Regions from separate parts of the Micromonospora sp. NPDC002296 genome, predicted to be linked through region 2. Evidence: riboswitches for the same ligand, from Rfam matches in the RefSeq annotation. Region 2 holds a riboswitch; each other region holds the start of a gene.
What was found. Region 2 has a riboswitch for cyclic di-AMP ahead of ABT023_RS01230 (C40 family peptidase). Riboswitches for the same ligand answer to the same signal wherever they lie in the genome.
Positions count from the first base shown of each region.

Region 1: it holds a riboswitch for cyclic di-AMP, as region 2 does, so the genes downstream of both, ABT023_RS25345 (C39 family peptidase) here and ABT023_RS01230 (C40 family peptidase) in region 2, are expected to answer to the same signal.
Region 3: it holds a riboswitch for cyclic di-AMP, as region 2 does, so the genes downstream of both, ABT023_RS27950 (transglycosylase family protein) here and ABT023_RS01230 (C40 family peptidase) in region 2, are expected to answer to the same signal.

Region 1 covers NZ_JBEOWQ010000049.1:28,147-35,194, reverse strand. The annotation lists gene ABT023_RS25350 (hypothetical protein) at 141-902, shown strand; cyclic di-AMP (ydaO/yuaA leader) riboswitch at 1,232-1,374, shown strand; gene ABT023_RS25345 (C39 family peptidase) at 1,597-2,460, shown strand; gene ABT023_RS25340 (CDP-glycerol glycerophosphotransferase family protein) at 2,570-4,276, opposite strand; gene ABT023_RS25335 (D-ribitol-5-phosphate cytidylyltransferase) at 4,319-5,821, opposite strand; gene ABT023_RS25330 (ABC transporter ATP-binding protein) at 5,967-6,785, opposite strand; gene ABT023_RS25325 (ABC transporter permease) at 6,778-7,048, opposite strand, start outside.
Region 2 covers NZ_JBEOWQ010000001.1:262,184-269,231, forward strand. The annotation lists gene ABT023_RS01225 (N-acetylmuramoyl-L-alanine amidase) at 43-2,034, opposite strand; cyclic di-AMP (ydaO/yuaA leader) riboswitch at 2,248-2,388, shown strand; gene ABT023_RS01230 (C40 family peptidase) at 2,455-3,441, shown strand; gene dcd (dCTP deaminase) at 3,493-4,071, opposite strand; gene ABT023_RS01240 (pyridoxamine 5'-phosphate oxidase family protein) at 4,171-4,731, shown strand; gene ABT023_RS01245 (zinc metalloprotease) at 4,803-5,786, opposite strand; tRNA gene ABT023_RS01250 (tRNA-Gly) at 6,087-6,160, shown strand; gene ABT023_RS01255 (alpha/beta hydrolase) at 6,394-7,048, shown strand, end outside.
Region 3 covers NZ_JBEOWQ010000078.1:6,013-13,060, reverse strand. The annotation lists gene ABT023_RS27960 (peptidase inhibitor family I36 protein) at 1-242, opposite strand, end outside; gene htpG (molecular chaperone HtpG) at 1,299-3,212, shown strand; cyclic di-AMP (ydaO/yuaA leader) riboswitch at 3,640-3,793, shown strand; gene ABT023_RS27950 (transglycosylase family protein) at 3,793-4,443, shown strand; gene ABT023_RS27945 (hypothetical protein) at 4,587-4,913, opposite strand; gene ABT023_RS27940 (response regulator) at 5,003-5,692, opposite strand; gene ABT023_RS27935 (sensor histidine kinase) at 5,710-6,570, opposite strand; gene ABT023_RS27930 (bacteriocin-associated integral membrane family protein) at 6,807-7,048, shown strand, end outside.

The sequences.
Region 1 (7,048 bases), on a different contig from region 2:
TCGCGAACCGCACCACCGCGCCCGTCCGCCCGGCCCGGTCGCACCCCCGCGCCCGTCCGCCCGGCCCGGTCGCACCCCCGCGCCCGCCCGGCGACGCGCGGAGCCCGCTTCCCGCATCCACCCTCCGTGAGGTGCCGACCATGGACATCGTTCTCCACCAGCTCCTCGTCGAGGTGCCGCTGGCCGCCGCCATCTGGTCGGTGCTGCTCGTGGTGGCGCTCGGCGTGCTCACCGCCCTGGTCGCCCGCCCACAGCGGGACCGGTCGGCGGTCGACCCCGCCCCGCCCGCCGTAGACCTGGCCAGCGAGGAGGCCACCGACCTGCGCCGGTACGCCGAGGAGGTGGGGGTGGCCGCCGCCGGCGCCGCCCAGACCGCCCGCCGCCGGCGCGAGGCGTGGCTGACCGCCCAGGACGCCCTCGATCGGGCCTGGCAGGCGTACGACGAGGCGGAGGCCGCCGCACGCCGCTTCTCCGGCGTGGGGGTGCTGCCGGCGCCGCGCACCCCCCGAACCCCCGCCGAGTACGCCGCCCGGGAGCGCCGGCTGCACCACGCCGCGACGGCCGCCCACCTGCGCGGCGACTTGTCCATCCGGCAGCTCTGCGACGTCTTCGCGCACCGGAACGGCTGGGACCCCCGGCTGCACCCGGTCCAGCAGGAGGTCGTGCTGGCCCGGGCGGTGCGGGACGGGAAGCAGGCCGGCCACCGGGCGGCGGCGGCCCGGGAGCGGGCCGCCTGGCGTGCCGCCGAGCTGGCCGCCGAGGCCGCCCGGGCACTGGCCGCCGAGGCGTACTGCGCCGCGGAGCGGGCCCGCCCCGTCCGGGTGCCCGCGCCCCGGGCCGCGACGGCGGCGGCTCGCCGCACCGCCCCGGCCGCCCGCTGGCGCCCGGCCCGGGTCGGCTGACCCGACCCCCGTTCCCCGACCCGCCCCGGCGGGCCGCGACGCTGCCCCGACTTTCTTCATGACGCCGGTCACACACCCCGGGTAAACGGGCAGTCGACCCATCGGGGCGGGTCCACCGACATAACCCGCCGACGATCGATACTGATCGTCCGGTTGTCGCCCCAGGGCACCTGGAATGCCCGTAATCCCATTGAGACACGTCAGTTCCCAATGGGTCGCAGGAAAGCTGATCGGAGAGGGTTTAAGCAGGTGGGAAGGGCTTGGCAGGGCCTCGGCCGGCCAGTAATGTCGGCCCGTCCGGTGCGGTACCCGATCGCAAGAGGCGACGCCGCGCCGACCCGCTCAATCGTGACCATCACGAACCGGGGACCCAGTGCACGTGTGGGGTGAATCCGCGGGCCACGGCCCGTGGTAGGGCGATCTTCCCGCCCGAATCCGTCAGCTAACCCGGTAGGCGGTGTCGGAAGGAGTGCCATCCTCGTGCAGCGCGACCCCATCCCTCGGTTGTTCCTCCACCGCGGCGCCGTGGTGCCCGCGTCCGTCGCCCCCGGGCTGACGAACTGACCGGCGCACCCGCCCGTACGCCCGGCTGACCGGGCATCTTCCCAGAGCGGACCCCACCGGCCGTGGGCGTCTCGTCCGCGCCATCGTGCGACGACGCATGCCCAGGTGCCCCGCTCTCCGCCCCATCCCCGTGGAGGAACACGTGAACCACCATGTCAAGCGGCAGCTGCGACGGCTCGCCACCGAGCGCCCGTACCAGGTCGTCGCCGGCTCGGCCGCGGCGCTCCTGCTGGCCTCCGGCACCGGTGCGCTGCTGGCCGGCGTCGACGACACCCCCACCCCGCGGCAGACCACCAACGCCGCCGTCGCCGAGATCGCACCCCGCCTCGACAGCGCGGCCAGCCGCGCCCAGGCCCGGGCCGGCGCGACCGCGTCCTCCAGCGCCTCGCCGTCGCCGAGCGCCACCACGGCCGCGCCGAACCCCGATCTGACCACCAGGGCGGCCCCGAAGCAGACCACGGCGAAGCCGGCCACCCCGAAGCCGCCGTCGTCGAAGGTCCTCGACTACGCCTACCAGGCGCAGACCACCTACTACTACTGCGGCCCTGCGGCGGTGCGCAACGCGCTCTCCGCCACCGGCGTCGGGAGTACCCAGGACGGGCTGGCCAGCCGCCTCGGCACCACCGAGATGGGCACCAACTCGGCCGAGGACACCACCCGGGTGCTCAACGCGATGGTCAAGGGCGACCCGTACCGGACCCGGATGATCCCGGGCGGCGCCGCCACCGGGGCCCAGATCGACCGGCTCAAGGCCGACGTGGTGGAGGCGGTCGGCGCCGGGCGCGGCGTCGTGGTGAACATCGCCGGCAGCGCCACCGACGTCGACGGCGGCTGGCACTCCTTCCCCGGCGGCCACTACATCGCCGTCGTGGGCTACCGCAACGAAGGCCGCACCGTGCGGATCGCCGACTCGGCCGACCCGGCCGCCTCGGCGTACTGGATCAGCACCACGGCCCTGGCGCACTGGGCGGCGACCAGGGGCTACTCGGCCTGATCACCCTTTCCCCCACCGGGCCCCGGCTCTCCCCGTGAGCCGGGGCCCGGTGGCGTCCCGGCAGAGGTTCGCGTCAGCTCCGGCCTCGACCCTGACGCAAACCTCTTGATCACCGCGGGAAGCGGGAGGGGGCGGGGGAGAGCGGGGTTGGGCGGGGGGTGGGTGGGGTCCAGGTCGGGTTCAGTTCGTGGCGGGCCGCCGTCAGGAACGCCTCGGCGTACTGCTGGGCGGGGAAGTCGCCCAGGTAGCGGGAGCGGGTGGCCCAGCGGGCTGTTGCCCGGGGGTCGGTGTCGAGCAGGTGGTCGAGCACCTCGTCGAGGTTGGCCGCGTCGCGCCGCAGCACGTAGCCCGAGCCGGCCAGGGGGAACCGCTCGACGAACCGGTCGCCGTCGCCGCCCATGTCCGTGACCGCGTACGGCTTGCCGGAGTAGAGGTAGTCGGAGATCACCCCGGAGACGTCCGAGAGCAGCGCGTCGGAGCGGTTCACGCAGTCGACCAGGGACATCTCCCGGCTGGCCGCAGCGCCCCAGACGTGCTGCCGGCCGGTGCGGGCCCGGTCCGCGGCGAGCAGCTCCGTGAGCCGGGCGAGCTGCCGCGCCGACGCCGGGTTCTGCCCGGTGTACGGATGGGCGCGCAGGATCACCGTCGCGCCCCGGGCCAGCAACCCCCGGACGATGGTCTCGCCCACCGGCAGGGAGCAGTAGTTCGCGTCGGCGTGGTGCCCGGTCCAGGTCGGGGTGTAGAGCACCGTCGGGTTCGGCAGGCCGGGGGCCGGCTCCCGGCGTACCTCGATCGACTCGACCTGCGGGCGGCCGACCACGACGAACTTCTCCGCCGGGATGTCCACCCCCGCGCGGGCGTACCGCTCGATCGCCGCCGGGCCGGCCACGAAGATCCGGTCGAAGATCGCCGAGACCGGGTTGGCGCTGGGCGCCTTGTCGCTGTCGCCGTGGTGGATCTGCACGTGGGTGAGCTGGGTGAACCGGATGCAGTGGCTGTTCTTCGCCCCGTGGTTGACGTAGAACGCGACCTTGAGACTCGGCACCAGCGCCTCGTCCATCGCCTTCAGGGTGGGGCAGTACACCACCGGGGCCGTGGTGGCCGCGGCGATCGGGGCGAGGAACTCCGGCTCCCGCACCATCACGAGGAAGGGCCGGCCGATCCGCTCCAGGTAGGGCAGCCACATGGTGACCTGGTACTCCGACCCCGGCGGGGCGGAGAAGTGCAGCAGGAACTCCGGCTGGTGCGCCCGCAGCGCCCGGGTCACCGCCCCGCCCCCGGTTCCCGGCCGGAACCGCCGGCGGGCCAGGTCCAGGGCCACCGCCCCGGCGCCCGCGCCGACGCCCAGCGCCAGCAGCAGGGCGACGTACGCCGGCAGCGCCGCCGCGGCGGCCAGCGCCACCGCGGCGAGCAGCACCAGCAGGGCGTCGCCCAGCCGGCCGGCGACCAGCGGGGCCCACGACCGGGTCGGGAGGTTGGCGGCCCGGATCTCCAGGTCCCCGGCCTGCCGCAGCGGACCCACCAGCAGCACCAGCCCCAGCAGCACCAGGGCCGTGGCGGCCAGCGCCGGGTCGAAGCCGGCGTCGAGCCGGCGGGCGTACCCGACCAGGATGCCGGCCGCGAGCAGCACCGACTCGGCTGTGCTGTCGGCGGCCGGCCGGACCCGGCGCTCCCAGCCGGCGGCGGCCAGGGCCGCCACTGCGAGCGCCAGCCCCCAGCCGGTCGCCCCGGTCAGCGCGAGGGCGAGGAACGCCAGCACCGCCAGGCCGGTGGTCGCCACCCGGGCGGTCAGCTTCCTGACCAGGTCACCACGCATGTCGTTCCCGCTTCTCCCGCCGGTCGCGGTGGCCGTCGTCGCTCAGCCGGCCGTGGCCGGGGTCGCCGTCGGGCCGCCCTGAGCGGGAACGCTCGCGGCGGGCCCCTCGCCCGGCGCCCGCCGGACGTCGATGACCTGTCCGGTCAGCTCGGAGATCAGCACGTCCAGCGAGGACTGGGCGACGGTCTCCGCGGCGAGCAGGGTGTGCTCCGGCTCCTCGCCGAACGCCTTGGTGCGCATCGGGGTGGCGGTGCGCTCCGGGTTGATGCAGTTGACCCGTACGCCGAACTCGGCCCACTCGTCGGACAGCGCCTGGGTCAGGTTGACCAGCGCGGCCTTGGTGGCCGAGTAGAGCGCGTAGCGGGCCCGGCCCCGGGTGTACGAGCTGGAGGTGTACAGCAGGAGCTGGCCCTTGGTCTGCTGCAGGTACGGCAGGGACTGCCGGGCGATGGTGACCGGGCCGACGAAGTTGACCTGCAGGACCCGGTCCATGGTCTCCTGGTCCATCTCCGCCAGCTCGCCCTTCTCCAGGATGCCGGCGGTGACCACCACGTGGTCGATGCGGCCGGTGGCCTCGAAGGCGGTCTTCAGCGCTGCCTCGACGTCGGCGGCCCGCTCGACGTGGGTGCCGGTGCTGGAGCGGCTGAACGGGAAGACCTGGGCACCGTAGCGGCGGGCCAGCTCGGTCAGCTCGTGGCCGATGCCGTAGCTGCCGCCGAAGACGACGACGGTCCGGCCGGTGAGCTCCTCGGTGTAGCCGCGGTGGTCGGTCAGCCGGGGGGCCTGCGCGGCGGCGAGCTGGAAGAGCTTGTCCGCGAGGTGCACGTCGACCGGGTGGGTGACCTTGATGTTCTCGTCCGAGCCGTCGATCACCTTGATCGGGGTGCCGGGCAGGTAGCGCAGCACCACGCCGCAGTCGTCGGTGGCGGCGAAGTTCGCGTCGCCCCCGGCGATCCGGTACGCCTCCCGGATGGTGCCCGAGCGGAACGCCTGCGGGGTCTGGCCCCGGCGCAGGGTGGAGCGGACCGGGATGTCGGTGATGCAGTCGTTCTCGTCGACCTGGATGATCGTGTCGGCCGAGGGGATCGCCACGTCGACCGCCGCGTAGGTCCAGAGCGCGTTCACGCACTCCCGGACGATCCGGCCGCTGAGCAGCGGGCGCACCGCGTCGTGGAAGAGGATGTTGACGTCGCCCTCGCCGACGGCGTCCAGGGCGATCCGGGTGGTCGCGTTGCGGGTGTCGCCGCCCTCGATGACCTTGCTGACCTTGCGGAAGCCGGCCTTGTCGACGATCTGCTGGGCGTCGGGGACGTGCCCGGCGGCCATCAGCACGATGATCTCGTCGATCTCGGGGGCCGCCTCGAAGACCGCCAGGGTGTGCTCGATGATCGGCTTGCCGGCGATCTTCAGGAGCTGCTTCGGGATGCCCAGGCCCAGTCGGGTCCCGGTGCCACCGGCCAGCACCACCGCCACCGTCCGCGAGGGCCGCCACGGCGCCGGGGTCTCCGGTGTGGCGTCCGGGCCAGTGGTGTGGTCCTGCGTCATTGCCGATCCTCACTCTCAGGGAATGCCAGAAACGATGGGTGACGGCCGTTTGGTGGCCCGGTGAACCATAACGCGTCCACCGCGTCGCCCTCAGGGACGACGCGGTGGGCCGACACCCGCACGACGCCGTACGGATGCCGGAAACCTACTTACCGTTGGAGAAGTCCTCGTACGCGCTCAGCACCTCGTCGGTCGGCCCGTCCATCCGCAGCTCGCCCGATTCCAGCCAGATCGTCCGTTCGCACGTGTCCCGGACCGAGGAGAGCTGGTGGCTGACCAGGAACACCGTGCCGGCGCCCTCCCGCAGCTCCCGGACCCGCTGCTCGCTGCGCTTGCGGAACCCCTTGTCGCCGGTGGCGAGGGCCTCGTCGATCAGCAGCACGTCGTGCTTCTTCGCCGCCGCGATGGAGAACCGCAGCCGGGCCGACATGCCCGAGGAGTACGTCCGCATCGGCAGGGAGGCGAAGTCGCCGCGCTGGTTGATCCCGGAGAACTCGATGATCTCCGGGGCCAGCCGCTGCACGTCGTCGGGGTGCATGCCCATGGCGAGGCAGCCCAGCGTGACGTTCCGCTCGCCGGACAGGTCGTTGAGCAGGGCGGCGTTGACGCCCAGCAGGGACGGCTGACCCTGGGTGTAGACCGCGCCCCGGTTCACCGGCAGCAGGCCGGCGATGGCCCGCAGCAGGGTGGACTTGCCGGAGCCGTTGCTGCCGATCAGCCCGACCGCCTCGCCCCGGTACGCGGTGAAGCTGACCCCCTTGACCGCGTGCACCTCGCGGATGTTCGGCGCCGAGGTGCGGGACGCGATCCGCTTCAGCGCGGCCACCGGGCTGGTGCCGCCGCTGGCGCCCTTGTGCACCCGGTAGATCACGTGCGCGTCGTCGACCACCACGGTCGGGATGCGCTCGGTGATCCTGGGCAGCGTCACGGTGACGTCGTTGGACGCCTCGTTGTGCTCAACCACGGCCGTACTCCTGTTCGCCCCGCCAGAAGTAGATGAAACCACCCACACCCATCACCACCGACCAGCCCACCGCGTACAGCCAGAGCTGGAGCATCGAGGAGTTGAGCAGCGGCGCCCCCTCCAGCAGCGCGTGCCGGGCCAGCTCGATGTAGACCAGCATCGGGTTCGCCTCGACCAGCCTGGTCGCCCAGCTCGGCAGGTTCTCCTCGAACAGCGCCACGTTGTAGAGGACGCCGGAGCCGTACATCCAGGTGCGCAGCAGG
Region 2 (7,048 bases):
CCGGTCACCCGACCGGGGGCCTTCGTCGTGCCGAGGAAACCGTCAGCGGGGCGCGCCCAGCGGGGACGGCACCAGGTTCACGTCGGCGCGGTCGACGTACATGATCCGGTGGCCGAACTGGATCTGCACGTACGTCTTCTCGCCCCGGATCACCGTCCGGTCACCGGGGGCCGTGCCGTCGAACGTGGTGGCCCGGTAGTACTCGCCGGGCAGCACGTTGCCGACGGCGTACCGCTGGCCGGCGGAGAGGGTGTACTGCAACGGCGAGATCGGCTGGTACGGCACGCCGGCCGGGTACGCCGCCTCCTCCGGGTAGGCCCGCCCGTACACCGGGATCGTCGCCTTCCCGGCCTTCGGGGTGGCCACCAGGCCGACGGTCCACGCCGCGGTGGGCGCGGACGCCGGGTTGTGGAACCACGCCTTCTGGCCGAGGTACCAGATCGCCGTCCAGTCGCCCTCGCGGCCGGCCAGGGCGTACGTCTGCCCGGTCGACGCGCGGGCGCCGTGGTCGGAGACGGCCATCGTGGCCGGCGAGCCGTTCGGACGCAGGGCGATGTCGTTGACCAGTGGCGCGTCGGCGCTCGGCGCGCTGCGCAGCACCACCGCCGAGGAGCCGCGCGACGGGCAGGGCACGCCCGCCGTCACGCAGCCGGTGAACGCCGGCCGGTTGGTGGCGAAGTCGGGGTCGATCCGCACCATGCCGGTCAGCGGGGTGCCGGTGTTGAGCTCCGGCGCGCGCAGCAGGTCGAAGTAGTGCGACCAGTCCCAGTACGGCCCCGGGTCCCAGTGCATGCCCCGCACGTTCGCCGCGACGGTGCCGGGGACGTTGTCGTGGCCGATGATGTGCTGCCGGTCCAGCGGGACGCCGTGCCGCAGCGCGAGGTACCGGACCAGCTTCGACGAGGTGCGGTACATCGCCTCGGTGTACCAGGTGCCCTGGGCGGCGAAGCCCTCGTGCTCCAGCCCGATCGACTTGGCGTTGACGTACCAGTTGCCGGCGTGCCAGGCGACGTCCTTGGTCTTCACGTGCTGGGCGATGTGCCCGTCCACCGAGCGCAGCGTGTAGTGCCAGCTCACGTAGGTCGGGTCCTGGACCATGTTGACCGTGCCCGCGTAGCGGCCCTCGGTGTCGTGGATGAGGATGTACTCGACCTTCTGCCGCTTCGGCCGGTCGGACAGGTCGTGGTTGCCGTAGTCACCGGGGTCGGCACTGAGCGACTGGTACGGCGCGGGGATCCACTCGCAGGAGATGGTCGACGGGCACTCCAGGCCGTCGGGGCGCTCCGGCAGGCGCAGGCCGAGCCGGTCCAGCCAGGACTTCTGCGGGGTCACCGCGCGGGCCGCGAGGGTCACCCGCTGCCCGTCGTCGGTCACCCGGCTCTCGCCCTCGGCGATGGTGCCGAAGACCTCGTCGGCGAAGGCAGCCGCCGCGTCGGCGCCGTCCGCGCCGGCGTACCGGGCCACCGCGCCGTACCAGGCCGCCGGGTCGGTGTCGGCCCCGACCGGGGCGCCGATCTGCCGCTGGTACGACGCGAGCAGCGCCGCCCCGCCCCGGATGTTCGTCGGCGCGTCGGCGCGCAGGGCAGCCTCGTCGGCCCCGGTGAGGGTGGCGGCGGTGTCCAGGGTCTGCAACGACGCGGCGGCCGGGGCCTCGTCGGCCGAGGGCCGGGCGGCGGCGGGGGCCGGGCGGGAGTCGTCCCCGCGCGGGTCCTCGTCGCCGGAGTCGTGGTGGGTGCCGGTGGGCAGGCCGGCGACGTACTCGGCGTCGGTGAGGTGCATCGGCCCGTACCCACCGCTGGTGCTGGGGGTGCCGGAGTTGGTGTCCCACCTGGACTGGAGGTAGGAGACACCGAGCAGGACGCTCTCCGGCACGCCGTACTCGGCGGCGGCGTCAGCGTACTGCTGCTGGCGTTCGGGGGTCTGGCCGGCCGCGGCCGGGGAGGCGGTGGTACCGAGGGGCACAAGGGCCGTGGTGGCGGCCACGGCGGCGGCGAGCAGGATCCGTCTGCTCGACGACACGACGGAACGGGGCATCGAACCTCCTGGTTAAGCGTCGGATGAGGGTCACCCTTCCGCCGCCGACCTCCCGCGTCAATAGCTTTCCAGCAGGTGCCGCGATGTGAAGGAAACTTCCGCACGGCGGCATGGTGTGGCGTGTTGTGGCCCGGCGGGTTGCGGATCGATAACGGGCGTCTCTACTCTGGTCAATCGTCGGCCGGTAGCTGTACCGCCCAGCCGGGCGGTGACGGTCCGACACCGCCGAGTCGCCTCCGGGCGAACCGGGGACCCAGGTACGCCGGGGTGAATCCGCAGCGCCGCTGCGGTAGGGCGTTCTCCCTTCCCGCCCGAACCCGTCAGCTAACCCGGTAGGCGGTCGAGGAAGAAGGAGAACGGAGCCCGGTGGCACACCATGCCCCGCGGCGCCCGTCACGCCCGTCGGCGCACGCCGACCGGATGCCGGCTGCGCCGCGCCCACGCTGGTCACGCTTCACCACCGCCCTCGCCGCCCTCGTCGGCGCCGCCGTCGTCCTGACCGGCGCCCCGACCGCGGCCCACGCCGATCCCTCGGTCGCCGAGATCGAGCGGCAGATCGATCAGGACTGGAACAAGCTCGAACCGCTCATCGAGCGGCACAACGCCACCCGTCAGGACCTCGCCCTCAAGCGCCGGCAGGCCGACGCCGTCGCCAAGCAGATCGGGCCGCTGCAACGCCGGGTCGACGAGGCGATGGACAAGGTCAGCGGGCTCGCCGTCGAGGCGTACAAGAGTGAGAACCTGTCTGCGGTGAACGCGCTGCTCGGCAGCCGCTCACCCGGTCAGATGATGGGACAGTTGGAACTGCTCGACCAGTTCGCCGAGCGCCAGCAGCGCGACATCCGGGCGGTCATCGACCTCCGCGACGAGCTCGACGCCAAGAAGAAGCCGCTGGACGAGATGGTCACCCAGCTCGCCCGCACCGAGGCGCAGCTCGCCGCCAAGCGGAAGCAGATCAACGCCGAGATCGACCGGCTCCAGAAGCTGCGGCTCACGGTGTACGGCAACGGCGGTGGCGGCGCGCTGCGTCCCGCTCCCTGCCCGGCTGCCTACCCGGGCGGCGGCGCGGGGGTCGCGGTGAAGTTCGCCTGCGCCCAGATCGGCAAGCCCTACGTCTGGGGCGCCGAGGGCCCCAACTCGTACGACTGCTCGGGTCTGATGCTCGCGGCCTGGGCCAAGGCCGGCGTGTCGCTGCCGCACAACGCGGCCCAGCAGCGGTCGGTGACCGCCCGGGTGAGCCGTGCCGACCTGCGCCCCGGCGACCTCGTCTTCTACTACGCCGACCTGCACCACGTCGGCATGTACGTCGGCGGCGGCTGGGTGGTGCACGCCTCCCAGGCCGGCCAGCCCGTCAAGATGAAGCGCGTCGACGACGGCCAGATCCACAGCTACGGCCGCCCCGACTGAGCGGCGAGGGGCCCGTTCCGCGGAACGGGCCCCTCGACCACGCCCGCGTCGTCAGCGGGTGGGCCAGGTGCGCCAGTTCTGCCAGGAGCGGCTCGGGGTCGGGCCGCGCTGGCCCTGGTACCGCGAGCCGTACACCGTCGACCCGTACGGGTGCTCGGCGGGCGAGGAGAGCCGGAAGATGCAGAGCTGGCCGATCTTCATGCCCGGCCAGAGCGTGATCGGCAGGTTCGCCACGTTGGACAGCTCCAGCGTGACGTGACCGGAGAAGCCCGGGTCGATGAACCCGGCGGTCGAGTGGGTGAGCAGCCCGAGCCGTCCCAGCGAGCTCTTGCCCTCCAGCCGGCCCGCGAGCTGGTCGCCGAGCGAGATCACCTCCAGCGTGGAGGCGAGCACGAACTCGCCCGGGTGCAGCACGTACGGCTCGCCGTCGGGCACCTCGACCGCCGAGGTCAGGTCGTCCTGCTGCACCGACGGGTCGATGTGCGTGTAGAGATGGTTGTTGAAGACCCGGAAGAGCTTGTCGAGGCGCACGTCGATGCTCGACGGCTGCACAAGGGTGGGCTCGAACGGCTCCAGCGCGAGCGTGCCAGCCTTCAGTTCGCTGACGAGATCGCGGTCGGAGAGCAGCATCGCCACACCATAGCGACCCTGGTCGGCGGGCCTGTCATCGCATGCTGCAACCGGCGTGCCGCGCTCGCCTGTCGTACACGTGTTCGATAGAATGTCCACATGGCTTCCTGGTCCGAATTCGCCGCTGACGAGCCACGACTCGCCGGCGGGATCCGCCTCCTCATGCAGCAGTACGGGCCGGGCTTCGGCTACCTGGCCACCGTCCGCGCCGACGGTGGGCCCCGGGTGCACCCGGTCTCCCCGGTGATCACCGACGACGGGCTCTTCTGCTTCATCGTCGACTCGCCGAAGCGGCGCGACCTCGAACGCGACGGCCGCTACGCGCTGCACTCCTTCCCGCCGGAGGACAGCGACGACGAGGCGTACGTGGCGGGGCACGCGTGGCCCGTGACCGACCAGGCCCGGGTGGCCCGGCTCGCCGAGCTGGGGCGGGCCGCCCCGCAGGTGGACTGGCGGCTGTTCGAGTTCACCGTCGACGTGGCGATGCTCGCCCGCCGCTACCAGGGCGGCTCCGTCTTCCCGGGCGGGGGCCCGGGGCAGCCGGCCGTGCAGGTGTGGCTCGACCCCCGGGCCGCCGGCGAGGCGGGCGCTGCCCCGGTGGGCGTACCGGATCAGGGGTCGACCCTGCACGTCCGCGGCTCCCACCGCGCGGCGGCCTGACCCCCGACGACGCCGGTGCCGGCCCCGTGGAAGGACGGAGCCGGCACCGGAGGGTCAGGAACAGGGATCCGTCAGGCCGCGCGGTACGCGTTCCACGCGGTCAGCATCCGGCTCGCCTGCCCGGTCGTGAACTGGTACATGCACGAGTCGTAGGTGTAGTCCATGAAATTGGTGATCGGGTCCAGGCCGGTCGCGGTGCAGGTGTCCCGCCCGGTCGGGCACTCGAACGCCGGCGAGGCCTCCGCCGGGGTGTCGCTCACGCTGTCGCCCGAGCCGGAGCAGCCGCCCTGGAAGGTGTGGTAGAGGTTCAGCCAGTGGCCGACCTCGTGGGTGCCGGTGTCGCCCTGGTTGTAGTTGGTGGCGGTGCCACCCGGCAGCGACTCGTTCAGGGCGACGACGCCGTCCATGCTGTTCAGCTTCTTCTGCGGGAAGGTCGCCCAGCCGAGCAGGCTGTCGCTCAGCTCGCCGAGGTACATGTTCAGGGTGTTCTTGCCGCCCTCACGCAGCGAGGTCTTCATCGAGCGCTCGGCCGACGAGCCCGACACGATCGGGTACCACGCCGGGTTGGTGACCCGGTTGATCTTCTGGAGCTGGAAGGCGAAGGCGGTCGCCGCGCCGCCGGTGGCACCGCTGTAGGCCTGGTTCAGCACGTTGATCTGCGAGGTGATCAGCGAGTCCGGGATGTTGCCGCCGGCCCGGGTGCTGTTCTCCTGGATGACGTGCACGACGACCGGGATCGTCACGGTCGCGAGCGTGCCGGCGCCGGCACCGGCCCGGAAGCTGGCCCGCTCGCGCAGGGCGGCGGCGAGGTCGGCCTCGCGGTCGCGGACCTGTGCGGCGGTCAGCTCGTTGGGTTCGTGCTTGGCCTGCGCGCCCGCCTTGACCCGGGCGTCGGAGTGCACGTCGGCCGGCTCGGCGCACGTCTGAGCCGGGGCGGCGGAGAAGGCCGATGCGGCCGGAACGACGCCCACGGCGGCGGTGCTGAGCAGGAGCGCGAGGGTCGTCGACGCGACGCCGGCGGTACGCCGGGTCAGCAGGTTGGGACGGAGTCCCATGGGCCCACCTCTTTCTGGCGACGCGGCAGGGGGTGTGTCGCGCCGTGGCCGAAACTTGTGGCAGACGTTACAACCGATCGAGGGATTTGAGAACGGCTATATATGCCCGGCATGAAACTCCTACGGCTCGTCGATGGCTCGTCGATGGCTCGGGGATCGCGGGGAGGCGGTCAGGGTGGCCATGGATCGGGTGGGGTGGAGCGCGAGCCGCGGCGTCGGCCCGGCGCGGCTGCCGGTCGGCGGCGCGCGACGGGTGCCTGGATGCACCCGGCGCAGCCGTCGGGTACAGTGGTGCCGCCTGCGGGTGTAGTTCAATGGCAGAACATCAGCTTCCCAAGCTGACAGTGCGGGTTCGATTCCCGTCACCCGCTCCACCACGAAGGCCCTGGTCAGGACGCGAGTCCCGGCCAGGGCCTTCGACGTTGCTGACGCTTACCGCGCTTGCCGTGCCCGATTCCGGGTCAGCTGAGCGCGGGGTGGGCTCGGGCATGCGGTGCCCCGCTGCGGTAGGTAGAGCCAGGTATACCGCTCGGGTACCGGCGCCTCGACCGGGGGCGCGGGCTCGTGCACCATCGCGCCCCGAACGGGTGGTTCCTAGGGTTGACCTGTGCGAATTCGAAGAATCACCGCGATTGTCGCCGCCGGTGCACTGACCATCGGCGGAGTACTGACCACGACTGTCGCGTCGGCCGGGGTTGCCCAACGGCAGTCGGTGAACTGGCACGGCTGCCTTACCGGTCCGGCCGACGAGCTGGGCGCCGCTCTCGACGACGCGGGTGCCCAGTGCGGCGAGATGACCGTTCCGGTCGACTACAGCCGCCCGCACGGCCCTACGACCACGGTCGCGATGGCGCGGATCAAGGCGACCGATCCGGCCCAGCGCCGTGGCGTCCTGATGCTCAACCCGGGAGGCCCTGGAGACAGTGGGATGGGGATGGTGCTTGCCGGCGAGCAGATGCCGGACGTCGCGGCCCGGTACGACCTGATCGGGATGGACCCGCGGTTCGTGGGCCGGAGCAGCCCGATCGAGTGCCGATGGGAGACCAACACGTTCCTGCGTTCCGCCGGCCCGAGCCAGCGCACGTTCAACGAGAGCGCGGCACTGGCCAAGGAGCTCGCCGCCGGGTGTGCGCAGGGCAACCTCGATCTCCTGCCGCACGCGTCCACGCGGAACACCGCCCGGGACATGGATCTCATCCGAGGCGTCCTGGGGGAACGGAAACTGTCCTACCTCGGCTACTCGTACGGCACCTACCTGGGGG
Region 3 (7,048 bases), on a different contig from region 2:
CCCACCGGAGTGGACCAGCCGGTGTAAGTGCTTCCGTTGTACCAGTAGATCGTGCCATGGCCGCGATTCCAAACCGATATGACCTGGAACGGGAGGTTGTGCCAGCCGCAAGTGGATGGCTTCCAGGGGGTGCCTCCGCCACCGCTCTGCGGGTAGAAGCAAGAGTAGTCGGCCGGGCAGCTGGCCCATGCGGCTTGCGCCGGGGCGGCGGTCGCCACGACTCCGGCGGCTCCGAGAGTCATGCCTACCAGCACTGCCGCAAGTTTGCGTCCGGGTCGTCGCATAGTCACTCCTTAAGCACTCGCCCCCGATGAGAGGCTTAATGGCTTGCCTGATCGACTGCGCAGCGCATCGAAGTCTAGACAAAACGCCAAACGATAGATAGGGGTCGTTGCATATTGGGCAGATAGTTGCCAGCTTTGGTCATCGATGTTAACGTTTCGGGCTCCGTATCTCGGAGCAAGGTGCGACAACGGGCAGGCTCGCGCAGCAGGCGTCCTCGTTCGCGCCATCCCATGAACCCGCAGGGTTCGCTTCGCGCGTCGCGCATCCGCCCAGGTCGTCCCAGGCGACCCGGCCCGACCCACCCGGCGTCATTGGACGACGCCCGCCGGTGACTGACTGAGTGCCGATCGGTGCGGACGCCAGCGGACAAGCGCTGACGATGACGGACCGTGTTCCCAGGCCAAGGGCCAAAAGAACAGCAGCTCACGTGGCGGTGCTGGTCGGGTGGAGGGGGCAGGGAGTCCGCTGGGGGCGGAACCGGGGCCCTGTTGCTGTCGACAGCAATGGTGGCAGCAACAGGGCCGGACACCGAGGGCCAGGTACGTAGAGCTACGGATCAGCGCCCGCTTGCCCGTGACCCCCGTACCCCGACCACCATCACCCGACTCGCCGTCACCCTCGTACTGGGCTGAACGATGACCGGACCGCACCTGTCCCTGGCCCAGATCCGTAACCGACTGATCCTCACAGCCCGTACCGTCCTCCGCCAACATCGGCCCGGACCCGACGGCCGTTGCCCGACATGCCGGATCCCGCACTGCCCGGTGGCGACCGCCGCCCGCGACGTCCAGAAGGTGGCCGAGGAAATACAGCAGCGAAGCACAGCAACAACCCCGCCGACCGGACCCGACCGCGACGACCCACAGCAGGCCGATTGACCTCGAACAAGGGCCGGACCGACCCGCTCGCCGCCGGTTTGCATCGAGGTGCGTCCGGGCCGGGCGGGTGACGCGACCGGTAGCGACGACTCGTATCCTGTGCGCGAAGGTCGGATCCAACTGAAAGGGGTCGGTGTGAGCAACCGGATCGAGACGCTGGAATTCCAGGCGGAGGCGCGCCAGCTGCTCCAGCTGATGGTCCATTCGATCTACTCGAACAAGGACGTCTTCCTGCGCGAACTCATCTCCAACGCCTCCGACGCGCTGGACAAGCTGCGCCTGGAGTCCCTGGTCGACAAGGAACTCGCGGCCGACGCCTCCGACCTGCACATCGAGATCGAGGCCGACCGCGACGCGCGCACCCTGACGGTCCGGGACAACGGCATCGGCATGTCCCGCGACGACGTCGTCGGCCTGATCGGCACCATCGCCAAGTCCGGCACCGCCGAACTGCTCGCCAAGCTGCGCGAGTCGAAGGACTCGGCCGGGTCCGCCGACCTGATCGGCCAGTTCGGGGTCGGGTTCTACGCGACCTTCATGGTGGCCGACAGGGTCACCCTGGTCACCCGCCGCGCCGGCGAGACCGAGGGCACCCGCTGGGAGTCCACCGGCGAGGGCACGTACGTCGTGGAGACCATCGACGACGCGCCGCAGGGCACCGCCGTCACCGTCCACCTCAAGCCCGAGGACAGCGACGACAACCTGCACGACTACACCGTCGACTGGAAGATCCGCGAGATCGTCAAGCGGTACTCCGACTTCATCGCCTGGCCGATCCGGATGACCGTGGAGCGCCCGGGCGAGGACGACGCGGTCACCCGCGAGGTGCAGACCGTCAACTCGATGAAGGCGCTCTGGGCCCGGCCGCGCAGCGAGGTCGACGAGGCCGAGTACAAGGAGTTCTACAAGCACGTCAGCCACGACTGGGCCGACCCGCTTGAGACGATCCACATGAAGGGCGAGGGCACCTTCGAGTACGAGGCGCTGCTCTTCCTGCCCTCGCACGCCCCGGTCGACCTGTTCGCCCCGCAGGCCCGGCGCGGCGTGCAGCTCTACGTCAAGCGCGTGTTCATCATGGACGACTGCGACGCGCTGATGCCCAACTACCTGCGCTTCGTCAAGGGCGTCGTCGACGCGCACGACCTGTCGCTGAACATCTCCCGGGAGATCCTGCAGCAGGACCGCCAGATCCAGGCGGTCCGCCGCCGGCTGGTGAAGAAGATCCTCGCCACCGTCAAGGAGCTGAAGGCCAACGAGGCCGAGAAGTACCGCACCTTCTGGGCGGAGTTCGGCCCGGCGCTGAAGGAGGGCCTGCTCGACGACCCGGACAACACCGAGGCGATCCTCGACATCGTCTCCGTCGCCTCCACCCACGACCCGGCGGAGCTGACCGGCCTGCGCGACTACGTCGAGCGGATGAAGGACGGTCAGGGCGACATCTACTACATGACCGGCGAGTCCCGCCCGATGATCGAGAACTCGCCGCACATGGAGGCGTTCCGGGCCAAGGGCTACGAGGTGCTGGTCCTCACCGACCCGGTCGACGAGGTGTGGGTCGAGCGGGTCGGGCAGTTCGACGGCAAGCCGCTGCGCTCCATCGCCAAGGGCCAGGTCGACCTGGACACCGAGGAGGAGAAGAAGGAGGCCGAGTCGGCCCGCGAGCAGCAGCGCCAGGAGTACGCCGACCTGCTGACCTGGATGACGGGCCGGCTCTCCGACAGCGTCAAGGAGGTCCGGCTCTCCACCCGGCTGACCACCTCCCCGGCCTGCGTGGTCGGCGACGCCCAGGACATCACCCCGACGCTGGAGAAGATGTACCGGGCGATGGGGCACGAGGTGCCGCAGGTCAAGCGGATCCTGGAGCTGAACCCGGGGCACCCGCTGGTCGAGGGGCTGCGCAAGGCCCACGAGCAGGAGGCCGGGGCCGACGCGCTCGGCGACACGGCCGAGCTGCTGTACGGGATGGCGCTGCTGGCCGAGGGCGGCGAGCTGGCCGACCCGTCCCGGTTCACCCGCATCCTCGCCGACCGGCTGGCCCGCACCCTGTAGCCGCCGAGACGCACCGCGCGCCGGGCTCCCGGTCGACACCGTCGACCGTGGACGCCCGGCGCGCGCCGTTGCGCGTCCCCTCGGCGGGCGCGGGTGGACCGGGGCGACGGCCCCATGCTTCGGGGGGCAGCCGCCGGCCGCCCCACCGGGCTGTGCGGCGATCACCGAGCGTTTCCGGACTCCGATGTGCGCAATCGGACCACCATCACCCTAAGTTAGGGGGCGAGCTTGTGTGATGGGGGTTCACCCTGATCGGACTCGGCCCGGCGGTCGCTCTGCACGGCTGGTGAAGGCTCGCAAGTCGACGGTGTGGCCTCTTAGCCCGAGCGGGTGAAGAACTTCACAAGAGGTGGGCACTCGTCACGAACGGTGCCTAACGTCGGTTGAGTCCGCGAACGCGGCGACCACGGTCGGTAACGCCTAGTCCTGCCGCCGACCGTCGGTTCCCTTGTCAGTCAGGCAGGAGCGGGGGACCCACATGTTCCTCGGTGCACCGCACCTCGGGGTGAAGCCGCCTGTGGCGGCCGGGCTCCTCGGCCCGAACCCGACAGCTCACCTCGCCGGCGTGGAGGAGTCACACATGGCAACTGAATACACCGCCCGCCACCGTCGGGTGACCGTCCGCCGCGCCGCCGTCGGCACTCTCGCCGCGGGCGCCCTCGCCGGGGTCGTCGCACTGGCCGGCCCGGCCGCGCCGGCCCAGGCCGCGGTCAACTGGGACGCCGTCGCCTCGTGCGAGTCCGGCGGCAACTGGCACATCAACACCGGCAACGGCTACTACGGCGGCCTGCAATTCTCGCAGGGCACGTGGGCCGGCTACGGCGGCAAGAGGTACGCCGCCCGCGCCGACCTGGCGACCCGCAGCGAGCAGATCCGCATCGCCGAGAAGGTGCTCGACGGCCAGGGCATCGGGGCGTGGCCGACCTGCGGCAAGAAGGGCGGCTCGACGAAGGGCAGCCCGAAGTCGGAGCGGAGGTCGGAGACGAAGGCCACCCCGAAGGAGCGGTCCTCGCGTACCGAGAAGCCGGCCTCGCGCAGCAAGCGGGACACCACGACGAGCGCCCCGTCCGGCGGCGGAACGACCTACGTGGTCCGGTCGGGCGACACCCTCTCCAAGATCGCCACGGCGCAGGGCGTGCGGGGCGGCTGGCGCGCGCTGTGGGAGAAGAACGAGCGGGTCGTGGGCGAGCACCCGAACCTGATCTTCCCGGGCCAGCGGCTCAGCTTCTGACGCACCCGGCCGGGTCGGTGCGACCCGGCGCCCCGGTCCCGGGGCATCCAGCACCGGAAGCGCCCGGCCGGTTCCTCCGGCCGGGCGCTTCCGCGTCCCCGACGGGCACTACCACCGCGGGCCGGGCCACCCGGGATTCCACGTCAGGCCACCCGCCGGTCGGCGAGCACCGCCACCCGGGCGAAGTACTCGCGGAACAACGGCTCGTCGCCGGGCGGCACCCGGACCGCGGGCGAGTTGGCGAACCGGAAGGCGAGCCGGTCGGTGCCGTAGAGCGGTTCGTTCGGGTCGCGCACGACACCGAAGAACAACTCGCCGGGCTTGTCAGGCTTCTTGTAGTGCACCAACGCCCCGAGCCATCGCAACGGAACCCGGAACGTGTGCTCGGAGCTGTCCAGGTTGAACAGCTCGAACACCCCCCGGTCCACGCGCAGGTGCAGGTTCCCGTAGTCGAACGCGAGCGGCTCCATGCCGGCCAAGGTATCGCGGGAGCACCGTCGAACGCGCCGTCGCCGCCCGCAGAAACGACCTCGCGTGAGACCACCGACGGGTCACGGTGTTACGGCCGCCGGTCACGTACGGGGGCGGGCACGGGATTCACAAGGCCACCGTTGTACGCGGCGATCACGAGTTGCACCCGGTCGCGGGCCCCGAGTTTGTTCAGCAGGTGTGAGACGTGGGACTTGACGGTCTTGACGGCGATGGTGAGATGCCCGGCGATCTCGTGGTTGGACAGACCCTGCCCGATGAGGCCGAGCACCTCGGTCTCCCGGGCGGTCAGCTGACCGAGCAGGGATTGCGCGGGGCCGGCAGGGCCGGTGTGCTGCCTGCAGACGTAGTGCTCGACCAGGCGCGCCAGGATCGACGGGGCGAAGAGCGATTCGCCGTCGTGCGTACGCCTGATGGCGTCGAGCAGATCGGCGGGCCGGCTGTCCTTCAGCAGGAAGCCACTGGCTCCGGCGCGGAGTGCGTGGAAGACGTGCTCGTCGAGGTCGAACATGCTCAGGACCAGCACTCGGGTGTGCCCGAGCCCCGGCAGCCGGCAGATGCCCCGGGTCGCCTCGATGCCGTCGAGCCGTGGCATCCTGACGTCCATGAGCACCACGTCGGGCGCGGTGGCCTCGGCCACGGCGATTGCCTCCATCCCGTCGCCGGCCTCTCCGACCACAGCGAGACCGGGCTCGGCGTCGATGATCATCGCGAGGCTCCGCCGGAGCAGGGGTTCGTCGTCGACGAGAACGACCCGCAGGGGCCGGTTGGATCCGTTCACACCGCTCCCTCGGGAATGATGGCCTCGAGACGGAACCCCGCACGATCCCCGTGCTCCTTCGCGCGCGGCTCCGCCGTCAGGGTCCCACCCAGGCTGTTCACCCGTTCCCGCAGCCCGATGAGGCCGTGCCCGGCGCCTGGCCGGACGGCCCAGCCCCGGTTCGGCCCGCCGTCGTCGATGGTCACGCTGACTGCCGCCGGGGTCCGCGCCAGACGGACGTCGACCGTGGTCGAGCCAGCGTAACGCGCGCTGTTGGCCAGCCCTTCGCGGACGACCCGGCAGATCGCCACCTGGGCGCCGGGGGACACCGCGCCGAGCTCTTCCTGGGTCAACTCCACGTGCAGGCCGGCCCGGCGGGCCCCCTCGATGATCTCCGGCAGGGACGCCAGGGTCTCCGTGGGGTGGCGGGCGGGCCGGTCGTCGGCCTCCCGCAGCGCGTCCAGCATGCGGCGCAGCTCGACCGTCGCCTTCCGGCTGATGTCCTCCACGTCCTCGATGGCGGCCAGCAGCGCTTCATCGTCCGGCTTGCGGGCGTGCAGGTGCGCCGCGGCGGCAGCCCGCACGGTGATCATGCCCAGGCCGTGGGAGACGATGTCGTGCAGGTCGCGGGCCAGGCGCAGGCGCTCCGCGAGCACCGCCTCGGTGACGTCGCGGCGCGCCATCACCGTCTCGTGCTCGGCACGCTCGACCAGCAGCCGGGCGATCGCCCAGACGGAGACCGCCGCGAAGCCGAGCAGCAGGACGGTGACGAACGGCCAGGTGAGCCCGAGCGCGAGGATGGCCGTCATCACGACCAACAGCGCACCGGCCGACAGCAGCAACCATGATCGACGGGAGCGATGCCGGCTCTCGGTCATGCGGCGCAGCCTACCGTTCCCAGGCTCCGTGGCGTTGGCGTGCGGAGCGCGGGCCCGGGCCTCCCGGGCACCCGCATCGGACCACGGTCTGACGGACCCAGGGCCGACGGGCGACCTCCGATGCCGCCCACGGCCCGATGTTCCGGCGCGTTCCACCTGATTGTCTGGATACGGCGGGTGGCATCACCTCCGCCACGGTGTCCGGAGATCGCCCGGGAGGGTCGTTGTACAGGCGCGTGACAATGGCGGTCGCAGGAGCGTTGTTCACCCTGCTGGCGCTGGTGGCGGTGATCGTCACCGATCTGCACGACCGGGACTTTCCCCAGGCCCTGAGCGCGCAGAGCAGGCTGGGCCTGGACTTCGGCGAGTCGCAGTTCAGCGACCGGGACGCGTTCTCGGCACTGACGCAGATGGATGCCGACTGGAACCTGGGACTGGTCAGGATCGCCCCGGGCCTGGTCGACGACGGCGACGAGCG